Linked DNA regions of Neobacillus sp. PS2-9. The protein of the gene in region 2 binds, or shares a complex with, the protein of the main gene of each other region. Links are inferred from orthologs where the notes say so. Each region holds a gene or a part of one and is shown on either strand. Other genes may lie near its edges.

Region 1 (3,400 bases), 1.2 Mb from region 2 along the record:
GCGCTGGAGTTGGACAATTCACGAAGACGCGCTCGATTATAAAAGAGGAGATAGCAGCCTTGCCGTTGACTCTAAAATCCGCAAACCAAAATGCCGTTTTTGAAATGTGAGTAGATTGAGCTCCTTGGCATTTTTGAGATCATTTAAATATTCCATAACGAGTTTCTCCGTACTATTCGTTCGGAATAAAAATGCATTTACTTCAAAATTTAAATGAAAACTCCGCATATCCATGTTCGATGTGCCGATAGAGGCAAGTTCACCGTCGACAATAACAATTTTACTATGCATAAATCCTCTTTCATATTCGTACACCTTTACCCCAGCTTCCAATAATTCAGGAAAATAGGACCTTGAGGCATGAAAAACAATTCGTTTATCAGGACGGTTGGGAACAAGCAACCTGACATCCACACCGCTTAAAGCTGCCACTTTTATTGCCGAAAAGATATCTTCATCTGGAATAAAATACGGTGATGCAATCCAGACATTTTTTTTAGCCGATGTAATCATAGCGAAAAATATATTTTTTATAACACTCCACTCATTATCAGGACCACCAGCAATCAATTGAACCCCGCCATGACTTTTATCATCAAGTTGTGGTGATAAATATTCCGCTGTTAGAAAACTGTGGTTCGTCATGTAGTACCAGTCCTGCAAAAAAATGAGTTGGAGGGTACGAACGGCTTCTCCCTTTAACATCAAATGTGTATCCCGCCAGAAACCTATTTCTTTGTCCCTTCCTAAATATTCATCACCAATATTTAATCCGCCAACAAAGCCAATCGTTCCATCAATTACGATAATTTTTCTATGATTACGGAAATTAAATTTATTATTTAAAAATGGTAATCTTACTGGTCCAAATGGAACGGTTTCAATACCAGCTCCTCGTAAATCATTAATGTATGCTTTTGATAATTTCCAGGAACCAACTGCGTCGAAAAGGAATCTTACTTTAACACCTTGATTCGCCTTTTCAATCAAGATATCCTTGATTTCCTGGCCAATATGGTCATGTCGAACAATATAATATTCTAGATGAATATGGTGCCTTGCTCTTTTCAACTCATCAATAATGTTCCGGAAAGTCTCTTCTCCATTAGTCAGTACTTTTGTAGAAGTATCAAAAGAGATAGGGCTGTTCCCAAGCTTATGTGCAAGTGTAAATAATCTTCCTTGGTGCTCTCCGAGTAATCGGCGCTTCTCTTCACTTCTCGGATCGTCTTCCCCTTCAACCGTTAGAAAAGCCTGCTTATCTAAGAAATACTTCTTCCTAAACATTCTCTCCTTTCGATAATTACGTCCAAATAAAAGATAAAAGAAAAAACCAATTAGCGGAAAGCTTCCTAATACCACTAACCATGTGATGGTTTGCGTAGGATGTCGGTTTTCGAAGAAAATAACGATCCCAATAAAAATGACCGAAAACGTTATGAAGATACTTAAAAAACCAAATACTCCACCTTGTAATTGGTCACGAAAGAAAAACCATAGTACGGATAATACGGCTACAAACACTATAACCCTTACTGTGTTTTTCAGATTACTCACCTGCCAAAATATACCTTATTTAATCATGATATGAAAAGCATAAGCGCCTTGATCAGCCCCGACAGGCAAATGTTCTTCTGCAAGAAAAGTCGCTCTTTGACTTTCTTGCAGAAGGTTATTTGACCCGAGGGGCTAGGCGCTGGAGCTGGACAATTCTCAAAGTCGAATTTTATACTTTCTTATTATGTAAAAAAACCGATTTCAGTTTTGAAATCGGTATGCAAACTAGCCAAAATGTTTTCGTAATTCAGCAAAGACATTTTCGGAGATTATTTCTTTCCCATATTCTTGTACACGATGAATGGTTATCTGTGTTTCATATCCATATTCGAGTAAAATACTTAGAATGTCATCAATTTGATCTTCTTCAAACACATCTTCAGGAAATTCTGTATATAAATAGTACTTACCTTCAAAATGATAAAGTTTAGTCACTAAATCATCTAACCCTGGACGGCTTGAAAGCATAATAATATCTTCAAAATCTTTAAAAACGAGAAGAAATTCTAGAGTCTCTTCCTCTAAGAGGATCTCTTCTTCCTCTAAATGTTGTGGATTGAAATGTTGGTCTAAAAGTTCTTCAATTTTTTCATCCACCGGAATATCTTTCATTTTATCACTAGGAAGTGGGAGCTCGAACTTTTGCCCATCTTTAGAAAGCTGTGCTTTAGTAACCAGAACCTCTAACCCCTTCTCTAGAGCCTGAACCTGTATCCAAAGCGGACCTTCAACCACAAATTCTTCTTCGCCATGCACTTCATCCATCATTTCCCAAAAGAGTTCTTCACTTCGTTCACGATTGTACCATATTTCTTCACGGTCAAATCCTCTTTCCTCAATATCTCCATAGGAAATGTAAAATTTAACAGTATTTTCGTTAATACGTTCAATCTCCACCATAACCTCTCCCTTCCGTTTACCATATTGAAGGGACAAAATACCCCCAAGCAGATAATTCATCCTATTTGCCTTCATAAAAAAGGAAATATTCTTGTACTTTCATTTTATGACAAAAGCACTAATATGGGAAATAAAAAAGGTTAAAAACTAAAAAACCATTATAATGCCTATCGTTATTATTATGATAGTTTATTTATTGTAGCAAAATGCCTCTAAAAGAACAAATTTTTTGGATTAAATACAAAAAAGACCTCCTAATTATGAAGGTCTTATGATTTAATTAACCATCCGCTGCGCTTCCCTTAGTTGGAATGTACGCACTTTTCTTGGAAGAAACCGTCTAATTTCATCTTCGTTATATCCAACCTGTAACCGTTTTTCATCAATAATTATAGGTCGACGTAACAAGCCTGGATTTTCTTTAATTAATCCAAACAAATCCTGAAGCGGCATTGAATCTAAGTTGACATTCAATTTTTGGAATGTCTTTGATCTGGTTGAAATAATTTCGTCTGTCCCATCTTCCGTCATACGAAGAATTGCTTTAATCTCCTCCATGGATAGGGGCTCAGAGAATATATTTCTTTCAGAGTATGGAATCTCATGCTCTTCTAACCATGATTTTGCTTTACGACATGATGTACAACTTGGTGAAGTGTATAGTGTTACCATCCTAATTCACACTCCTCTATTATTTACGGATGTAATACTCTTATCAATATATAGAAATAAAACTATTTTTAACTTAAATTTTATAATTGTAACACAGTTGTAATTAAAATGATTATAAATAAGGAATTTCTATAATTATTATACACCACTGATACTAAAAAAGGTATCCCTTTTTCCAAATATTATAGAAAGGAAAGAAATACATGACTCATATTATATTAGACGAATGATGTGAAGAAAAGTTTCAATAAATTTACGATTTTACATTTAA
Region 2 (8,922 bases):
ATAAAAGCTACCCCGGGGATAACAGGCTTATCTCCCCAAGAGTCCACATCGACGGGGAGGTTTGGCACCTCGATGTCGGCTCATCGCATCCTGGGGCTGTAGTCGGTCCCAAGGGTTGGGCTGTTCGCCCATTAAAGCGGTACGCGAGCTGGGTTCAGAACGTCGTGAGACAGTTCGGTCCCTATCCGTCGTGGGCGCAGGAAATTTGAGAGGAGCTGTCCTTAGTACGAGAGGACCGGGATGGACGCACCGCTGGTGTACCAGTTGTCTTGCCAAAGGCATCGCTGGGTAGCTATGTGCGGACGGGATAAGTGCTGAAAGCATCTAAGCATGAAGCCCCCCTCAAGATGAGATTTCCCATAGCGTCAAGCTAGTAAGAACCCTGAAAGATGATCAGGTTGATAGGTCAGAGGTGGAAGCGTGGTAACATGTGGAGCTGACTGATACTAATCGTTCGAGGACTTAACCAATTTTTAAAGCGAACTCGTAGTTTACAAACACTTCTTCTGCATTATCTAGTTTTGAGAGAACGATCTCTCTAACAAAATAGTCTGGTAATTATGGCGAGAAGGTCACACCCGTTCCCATACCGAACACGGAAGTTAAGCTTCTCAGCGCCGATGGTAGTTGGGACGAAAGTCCCTGTGAGAGTAGGACGTTGCCAGGCAAAAAAAAAGACAACCTTTGATGGGTTGTCTTTTTTTTGTATATCATTAAAAGATAATATCCCTCAACACCCAAACTATCTAGATTCTAAACCTCCAATCATGAAATTTTTTAAACAATTAAAGGTTTCGCAACCGCGAGATTTGGGGAAAATCATTAGTAGGGAATCGTTGCATCTACATAAAGTTTTCAGTATAATTAAAGTCAAAGATAGTCAAAGTCAGAAAGATAGGGGGTGGGAAGATGAGAAACATCTCCGATATCATTGAAAAATACTTAAAGCAAGTCCTTGAAATGAGTGAGGAAGACCTTGTTGAAATTAAACGAAGTGAAATCGCTGATAAATTTCAATGTGTTCCTTCACAAATTAATTACGTTATAAACACTCGTTTTACCATAGAAAGAGGCTATATTGTCGAAAGCAAGAGAGGTGGGGGTGGATACATCAGAATTATGAAGGTTCAATCCCATGATTTGGCCCACTTAATTGAACAACTGCTCTCACTTATTCAAAAGCACATTAGCCAAACAAGTGCTGAGGATGTCATTTTACGACTGGTTCAGGAAGAGATTATTACGAATCGGGAAGCTAAAATTATGTTAAGTGTAATTGACCGTTCAGTATTATATATTGATCTTCCATACCGAGATGAATTGCGTGCGAGAATGCTAAAAGCTATGTTAACATCATTAAAATATAAATAATTTTTGCTGCTGGAGAGGTGAAAAGATGATTTGCCAAGAATGTAATCAAAGGCCTGCAGCACTTCATTTTACAAAAATCATTAATGGCGAAAAAACAGAAGTGCATCTTTGTGAAAAATGTGCGCAGGAAAAGGGCGAAATGTTTATGATTGGTGGAGAAACAGGATTTGCTTTTAATAACTTATTAGCAGGCCTACTCAATATTGATTCATATCAAAAATCCAATCAAAGCCCTTTCCATCAAGAAGAAATCCTTCAATGCGAACACTGCTCCATGACATTTCCTCAGTTTTTAAAAGTTGGGCGCTTTGGATGTGCGTATTGCTATGACACATTTAAAGAACAGCTAAAACCTGTATTACGAAGGTTGCATAGTGGCAACTGGACACATAACGGTAAAATTCCAAAACGAATTGGCGGCAGTATCTTTCTCCGTAAGCAAATTGATGAATTAAAACATGATTTACGGAACGCCATTTCCCACGAGGAATTTGAGAAAGCGGCGGAGATCCGCGATGAGATTCGCACATTAGAGAAACAATTAAATGGAAGTGAAGAGGGAGGGGAATAACGTGTCGCTTGAACGTTTTCTTAATCAGGCAGTTAGTTCCTGGATGAGCGAAGAGGGACCTGATTCGGATATAGTCCTTAGTTCACGGATTCGCTTAGCCCGAAACTTTGACGCATATAAATTTCCAACACTTTTTTCACATGAAGAAGCAAAAAGAATTATAGAAAATTTGGAGGAAATTTTTCAAAAGACGGATTTACAAAAGTTCGGACAGATGGAACTGTTGAAAGTTGACAGTATGCAGCCTCTACAAAAACGAGTACTAGTAGAAAAGCATTTAATTAGTCCGAATCTGGCGGAGGATTCACCATATGGTGCAGTTCTTTTAACCGAAAATGAAGAAGTTAGTATAATGATAAATGAAGAGGATCATATCCGAATTCAATGCTTGTTTCCAGGCTTGCAACTATCAGAAGCATTGGATGCTGCTAATGAAATAGATGATTGGCTAGAAAGTAATATTCAATATGCGTTTGATGAACAGTATGGCTATTTAACAAGCTGTCCTACCAATGTTGGAACTGGCCTCCGGGCATCCGTGATGATGCATTTGCCAGGGTTAATCCTTACGCAGCAAATTAATCGAATTATCCCAGCAATCAACCAATTAGGGCTGGTTGTACGAGGAATTTATGGTGAGGGAAGTGAAGCTCTAGGTAATATTTTTCAAATCTCTAATCAAATTACTCTTGGAAAATCAGAAGTAGACATCTGCCGTGACTTAAAAGGGGTTGTAAGCCAACTCATCTCACAAGAAAGGTCAGCGAGGGAAGCATTACGGAAAACTTCGAACATACAATTAGAAGACAGAGTCTTTCGCTCGTTGGGGGTTCTAACGAATAGTCGTATTATTGAAACGAAGGAAGCAGCAAGGTGTTTATCTGATGTACGGCTTGGAATAGATATGGGCCTTATTGATAACATGCCTAAAACCATATTAAATGAATTAATGATTTTAACACAGCCAGGTTTTCTCCAGCAATATGCCGGAGGTCCTTTAAGACCTCATGAAAGGGATATTAGGAGAGCAGCTTTAATTAGAGAACGACTTAAAATGGAACAGCAAAAATAGGTGAGGAGGAAGAGAATATGATGTTCGGCCGTTTTACTGAAAGAGCACAAAAGGTTCTTGCATTAGCACAAGAGGAAGCGATTCGTCTTGGACACAACAATATTGGAACAGAACATATTTTGTTAGGCTTAGTTCGAGAAGGTGAAGGAATTGCAGCAAAAGCACTTTATGGTCTTGGATTGGGTTCTGATAAAATTCAGAAGGAAGTAGAAACTTTAATTGGCAAAGGACAAGAAGCTTCTCAAACGATTCACTATACACCTAGAGCGAAAAAGGTCATTGAATTATCGATGGATGAGGCAAGAAAGCTAGGACATTCTTATGTGGGTACAGAGCATATCCTTCTGGGATTGATTCGTGAAGGAGAAGGAGTAGCTGCTCGAGTACTTAATAATTTGGGTGTAAGCTTAAACAAAGCACGTCAGCAGGTTCTTCAATTATTAGGAAGTAATGAATCTGGGGGACATCAGGGCGGAGCATCTGTTAGTGCTAATACACCAACACTCGATAGCCTTGCTCGAGATTTAACCTCCATTGCCCGTGAAGGCAGCCTGGATCCTGTTATTGGCCGGAGTAAAGAAATACAGCGTGTCATTGAAGTTCTTAGCCGCCGGACAAAGAACAATCCAGTATTAATTGGTGAACCAGGAGTGGGTAAAACAGCGATTGCTGAAGGTCTTGCCCAGCAAATTGTAAACAATGAGGTACCTGAAATTCTTCGAGATAAGCGTGTAATGACACTAGACATGGGAACGGTTGTTGCCGGAACCAAATACCGCGGAGAATTTGAAGACCGTTTGAAAAAAGTTATGGATGAAATCCGCCAAGCAGGGAATATCATCTTGTTTATTGATGAGCTCCACACATTAATTGGGGCAGGAGGCGCAGAAGGTGCGATTGATGCATCCAATATTTTAAAGCCATCGCTTGCACGCGGCGAACTTCAGTGTATCGGAGCGACCACGCTTGATGAATATCGAAAGTACATTGAAAAAGATGCTGCACTAGAACGCCGATTCCAGCCGATTCGTGTGGATGAGCCAACTGCTGAAGAATCTGTTCAAATTTTACAAGGCTTGCGTGACCGATATGAGGCTCACCACCGTGTTTCGATTACGGATGAAGCAATTGAAGCAGCAGTTAAGCTTTCTGACCGTTATATTTCCGACCGATTCCTGCCTGATAAGGCGATTGATTTAATCGACGAAGCTGGCTCGAAGGTACGACTCCGTTCCTATACGACACCTCCAAATTTAAAAGAATTAGAGGTCAAGCTCGATGAAGTACGTAAGGAAAAAGATGCGGCAGTACAAAGCCAGGAGTTTGAAAAGGCTGCGTCACTAAGAGATACAGAGCAGCGTCTTCGCGAACAGTTAGAAGAAACGAAGAAGACGTGGAAGGAAAAGCAAGGAAAAGAAAACAATGAAGTAACAGTAGAGGATATTGCAACTGTGGTATCAAGCTGGACGGGAGTACCTGTCTCTAAGCTTGCAGAAACAGAAACAGCTAAGTTACTTAATTTAGAGGAATTACTGCATTCCCGTGTCATTGGCCAAGAGGAAGCAGTCATTGCTGTTTCAAAAGCGGTACGTCGTGCTAGAGCCGGATTAAAAGATCCAAAGCGCCCTATTGGTTCCTTTGTTTTCCTTGGACCTACTGGAGTGGGTAAAACGGAATTGGCGCGTGCCCTTGCTGAGGCGATGTTTGGTGACGAGGATGCGATGATTCGGATCGATATGTCTGAATATATGGAGAAGCACTCTACCTCTAGACTTGTAGGTTCCCCTCCAGGATATGTCGGCTATGAGGAAGGCGGTCAATTAACGGAAAAGGTCCGCCGGAAACCATACTCTGTTATTCTGCTTGATGAGATTGAAAAGGCACATCCAGATGTGTTTAATATTCTCCTTCAAGTCCTTGAAGATGGCCGTTTAACAGATTCAAAAGGAAGAACAGTGGATTTCAGAAATACAGTTCTCATTATGACATCCAACGTTGGTGCGGAAGCCCTGAAGCGAAACAAGTATGTGGGCTTTAATATCCAGGATGGCGAGCATGATTACAAAGACATGAAGGGGAAAGTAATGGAAGAGCTAAAGAAAGCCTTCCGTCCTGAATTCTTGAACCGGATTGATGAAATCATTGTTTTCCATGCGTTAGAGAAGAAGCATTTGGATGAGATCGTTACATTGCTATCTGATCAATTAATTAAGCGTCTAAATGAACAAAATATTTCATTAGAATTAACAGCTGCCGCAAGGGGGAAAATTTCCCAAGAAGGGTATGACCCAGAATATGGTGCAAGACCGTTACGCAGAGCGATTCAAAAGCATATTGAAGACCGTCTTTCTGAAGAGCTGTTAAAAGGCACCTTATTAACAGGTCAGCATGCTATAATTGATGTAGTTGATGGTGAGTTTGTCGTAAGAATGGCTGAAAAAACTAGTTTAGTAAAATAGACCATTTCCATCACTGAATCATTTAGTTTGATATGGTCAAGCAGAGGTACACGTGAATAAAGTCCAACCGTGTACCTCTTTTTTCATTTTTGGGATATATGGAAAGGTAGAAGAAATCGATGGCAAAACGAAAAACAAAGTTTATGTGTCAGGAGTGCGGATATGAGTCTCCCAAGTGGATGGGAAAATGTCCAGGCTGCGGACAATGGAATTCGATGGTTGAAGAGGTTGAAGTAACGGGTACAACAAGAAGAGGAGCGTTTGCCCATTCTCCAAGCGGTTCAAATATCTTAACCAAACCAATGCCTATTACATCTATTGAGATGGAAAATGAACCGAGAATATTAACTGACTTAAATGAGCTGAATCGTGTACTTGGCGGTGGAGTGGTTAAGGGTTCATTGGTTTTAATAGGGGGAGACCCGGGAATCGGAAAATCGACCCTCTTGCTGCAAGTTTCTTCGCAGTTAGCTAAAAAAGGGAATCAGGTATTATACATATCTGGTGAGGAGTCAATGAGGCAGACAAAGCTCCGTGCAGAACGATTAGGTATTGCATCTGAAAACTTATTTGTATACTCAGAGACCAATCTTGATGAAATTAACCGCACCATTGAAAGTACAAATCCTAGCTTTGTTATTATTGACTCAATCCAAACCATTTTCCATCCAGATGTAACATCAGCACCAGGTAGTGTATCTCAGGTTCGTGAATGTACCTCTGAATTAATGAGAATTGGTAAAACCAAAGGGATTGCTATTTTTATCGTGGGTCATGTGACAAAGGAAGGGTCTATTGCGGGGCCTAGGCTGTTAGAGCACATGGTGGATACTGTTCTTTATTTTGAAGGGGAAAGACATCACACCTATCGGATTTTACGGGCTGTGAAGAATCGCTTTGGCTCAACCAATGAAATGGGTATCTTTGAAATGAAGGAATTTGGCCTCGATGAAGTAGAGAACCCATCGGAAATTTTTTTGGAAGAACGTTCCCGTGGAGCGGCAGGTTCGACCGTAGTAGCCTCGATGGAAGGGACACGGCCGGTGTTAGTTGAAATACAAGCGTTAATTTCACCAACTAGCTTTGGTAACCCGCGAAGAATGGCAACGGGTATTGACCATAACCGTGTACCACTGTTAATGGCGGTTTTAGAAAAGAGAGTGGGTATGCTTTTGCAGAATCAGGATGCCTATTTAAAAGTTGCAGGGGGCGTCAAATTAGATGAACCTGCGATCGATTTAGCTGTTGCGGTTAGTATTGCTTCCAGTTTTAGAGATAAGCCAACAAAACCGACTGACTGTATTATTGGCGAGGTCGGACTAACGGGTGAAGTAAGAAGGGTTTCAAGAATTGAGCAGCGCGTTCAAGAAGCTGCAAAATTAGGTTTTGAACGAGTGATTTTACCTGCAAACAATTTAGGAGGCTGGAAGGCACCAGAGGGAGTTCAACTAATAGGCGTATCTTCCGTTAGTGAGGCACTCAAAGCAGCGTTGGGAGGGTAGCAGATGGAAAATAAAAAGCTTGGTGAACAATCAATAAATGAGGTATTACAGTTTATTGCACCAGGGACACCTATTCGCGAGGGGATTGAGAATGTTCTAAGAGCAAATACAGGCGGGCTGATTGTCGTGGGATACAATGACAAGGTGAAAAGTATTGTCGATGGAGGTTTTGAGATTAATTGTCCCTTTTCACCAAGCTTTTTATATGAGTTAGCAAAAATGGATGGTGCAATTATTTTAAATGAATTAGGAAATAAGATTCTTTTTGCTAATGCCCAGCTTGCCCCCAATTCAGAAATATCCTCGACCGAAACAGGCATGCGGCATCGTACGGCTGAACGAGTAGCTAGACAAACGAAAACACTTGTCATTGCCATTTCACAAAGAAGAAATGTCATTACCCTTTACCAAGGGAATTTCCGCTATTCGTTAAAAGATATCTCCGTCATCTTAACAAAAGCAAACCAAGCGATTCAGACGCTAGAAAAGTATAAGGTAGTGCTGGAGCAGAGTATAACAAACCTAAGTATTCTTGAATTTGAGGAGTCGGTTACATATAACGATTTCTTGCTTGTTCTTCATCGGTTTGAAATGGTGTTAAAGATAAAAAATGAACTATTATCCTTTCTGCATGAACTTGGAACAGAAGGACGGCTCATTCGATTACAGATGAATGAAATATTAATGGAATTAGAAGAAGAAACACTCTTAATTATCAAAGATTACGCATTTGAACGGGATATTAAGGCACGTGAAGTTTTGCAGAGAATGCAGGTATTGACTGCCAGTGGAAATATCGAGGATACGGTTTTATTAAAATTAATGGGCTACCATGGTTATGTTCATTTGGAAGAAAATAAGAAACCGCGTGGCTATCGCATCCTTCATAAAATTCCGAGACTGCCGTCCATCATTATTGAAAACTTGATTAGCAGCTTTGGGGAGCTATCTAAAATTATGATGGCAACAGTAGAAGAGCTAGATGAAGTGGAAGGGATTGGGGAAGTTCGGGCTAAAAAAATTAAAGAAGGGTTTAAATTAGTCAAAGATCGCCTATATACCGATCGCCATCTATAAGGATATATATAGAGTGGGAGTAGGGATTTCCAATTGTTTGACAATGGATTTTTCCAGTGCTAACCTATGGGAAGTAATCATTATTCCTTTCTAATAACGAATATATTTCAAACGATTTACATTTTGGAAAAATAATCATCAAATTAACGTTTCAATTTTAAGAAAATGTTTATAATGAATTAGAGGAGGTGAAGGAATGTTAAAACGTATTGTGCAGGCATGCTTCCTCATTATGGGAGGTACGCTAGGAATATTGTTATTACCGGAATTGTTCAGACTTCTTCATATAAATGACATTCCAGTAATTAATAACTCTTATGTTATTGCTATGTTAGGGGCTATTATTTTTTATCTTATTACCTTTTGGGCAGTAGATTACGTCTTTAATTTTATTAAATGGGCGGAAGATTCGTTAGTAAAAGTTCCTGTGACGGATGTCCTTTTTGGTAGTTTGGGCCTTATTTTTGGGTTATTTGTTGCCTTCTTAGTTGGCTTTGCGCTAAATGCTGTTCAAGTGCCAATCTTAAATGCGGTTGCTCCTATTTTGTTAACCTTATTGTTTGGCTACCTTGGATTCCAAGTAGGCTTTAAGAAACGGGATGAGCTATTAGGGCTGTTTGGAAACCGTGGTCATAAGAAAAAGGCGGGCGATGAAGAAGCAGAAAAGGCAGCTGGAAAGGCATTAAAAATATTAGATACAAGCGTCATTATTGATGGCCGGGTAGCTGATATTTGCCAGACTGGATTTTTAGAAGGGACGATTGTCATTCCTCAGTTCGTACTCGAGGAATTACAGCATATTGCTGATTCTTCTGATGTTCTTAAACGAAACCGTGGTAGACGAGGCTTGGATATTTTAAACCGAATTCA

Evidence for each region.
Region 1: the proteins of clpC (region 2) and mecA are in contact, whole or in part, in a solved structure (PDB 3PXG), measured with the Bacillus subtilis proteins. The link is inferred for Neobacillus sp. PS2-9 from one-to-one orthologs.

The regions. Positions count from the first base shown.
Region 1 is NZ_CP133269.1:3,932,335-3,935,734, forward strand. What follows is about bases 619-3,400. They hold mecA (adaptor protein MecA), read right to left. Parts: upstream 2,455-3,400; coding sequence 1,783-2,454; downstream 619-1,782. Other genes in these bases: cls (cardiolipin synthase), read right to left, coding at 619-1,548; spxA (transcriptional regulator SpxA), read right to left, coding at 2,734-3,129. Outside these bases: more of cls, read right to left, coding at 37-618. UniProt on the Bacillus subtilis protein: Enables the recognition and targeting of unfolded and aggregated proteins to the ClpC protease or to other proteins involved in proteolysis. Acts negatively in the development of competence by binding ComK and recruiting it to the ClpCP protease.
Region 2 is NZ_CP133269.1:5,120,334-5,129,255, reverse strand. The notes cover bases 2,700-5,752. They hold clpC (ATP-dependent protease ATP-binding subunit ClpC), read left to right. Parts: upstream 2,700-3,031; coding sequence 3,032-5,473; downstream 5,474-5,752. Other genes in these bases: radA (DNA repair protein RadA), read left to right, coding at 5,593-5,752; RCG25_RS25675 (protein-arginine kinase McsB), read left to right, coding at 2,700-3,014. Also shown: RCG25_RS25685 (CtsR family transcriptional regulator), read left to right, coding at 910-1,371; RCG25_RS25680 (protein-arginine kinase activator protein McsA), read left to right, coding at 1,397-1,942; more of RCG25_RS25675, read left to right, coding at 1,944-2,699; more of radA, read left to right, coding at 5,753-6,975; DNA integrity scanning diadenylate cyclase DisA, read left to right, coding at 6,979-8,052; RCG25_RS25655 (PIN/TRAM domain-containing protein), read left to right, coding at 8,249-8,922. UniProt on the Bacillus subtilis protein: Competence gene repressor; required for cell growth at high temperature. Negative regulator of comK expression. May interact with MecA to negatively regulate comK.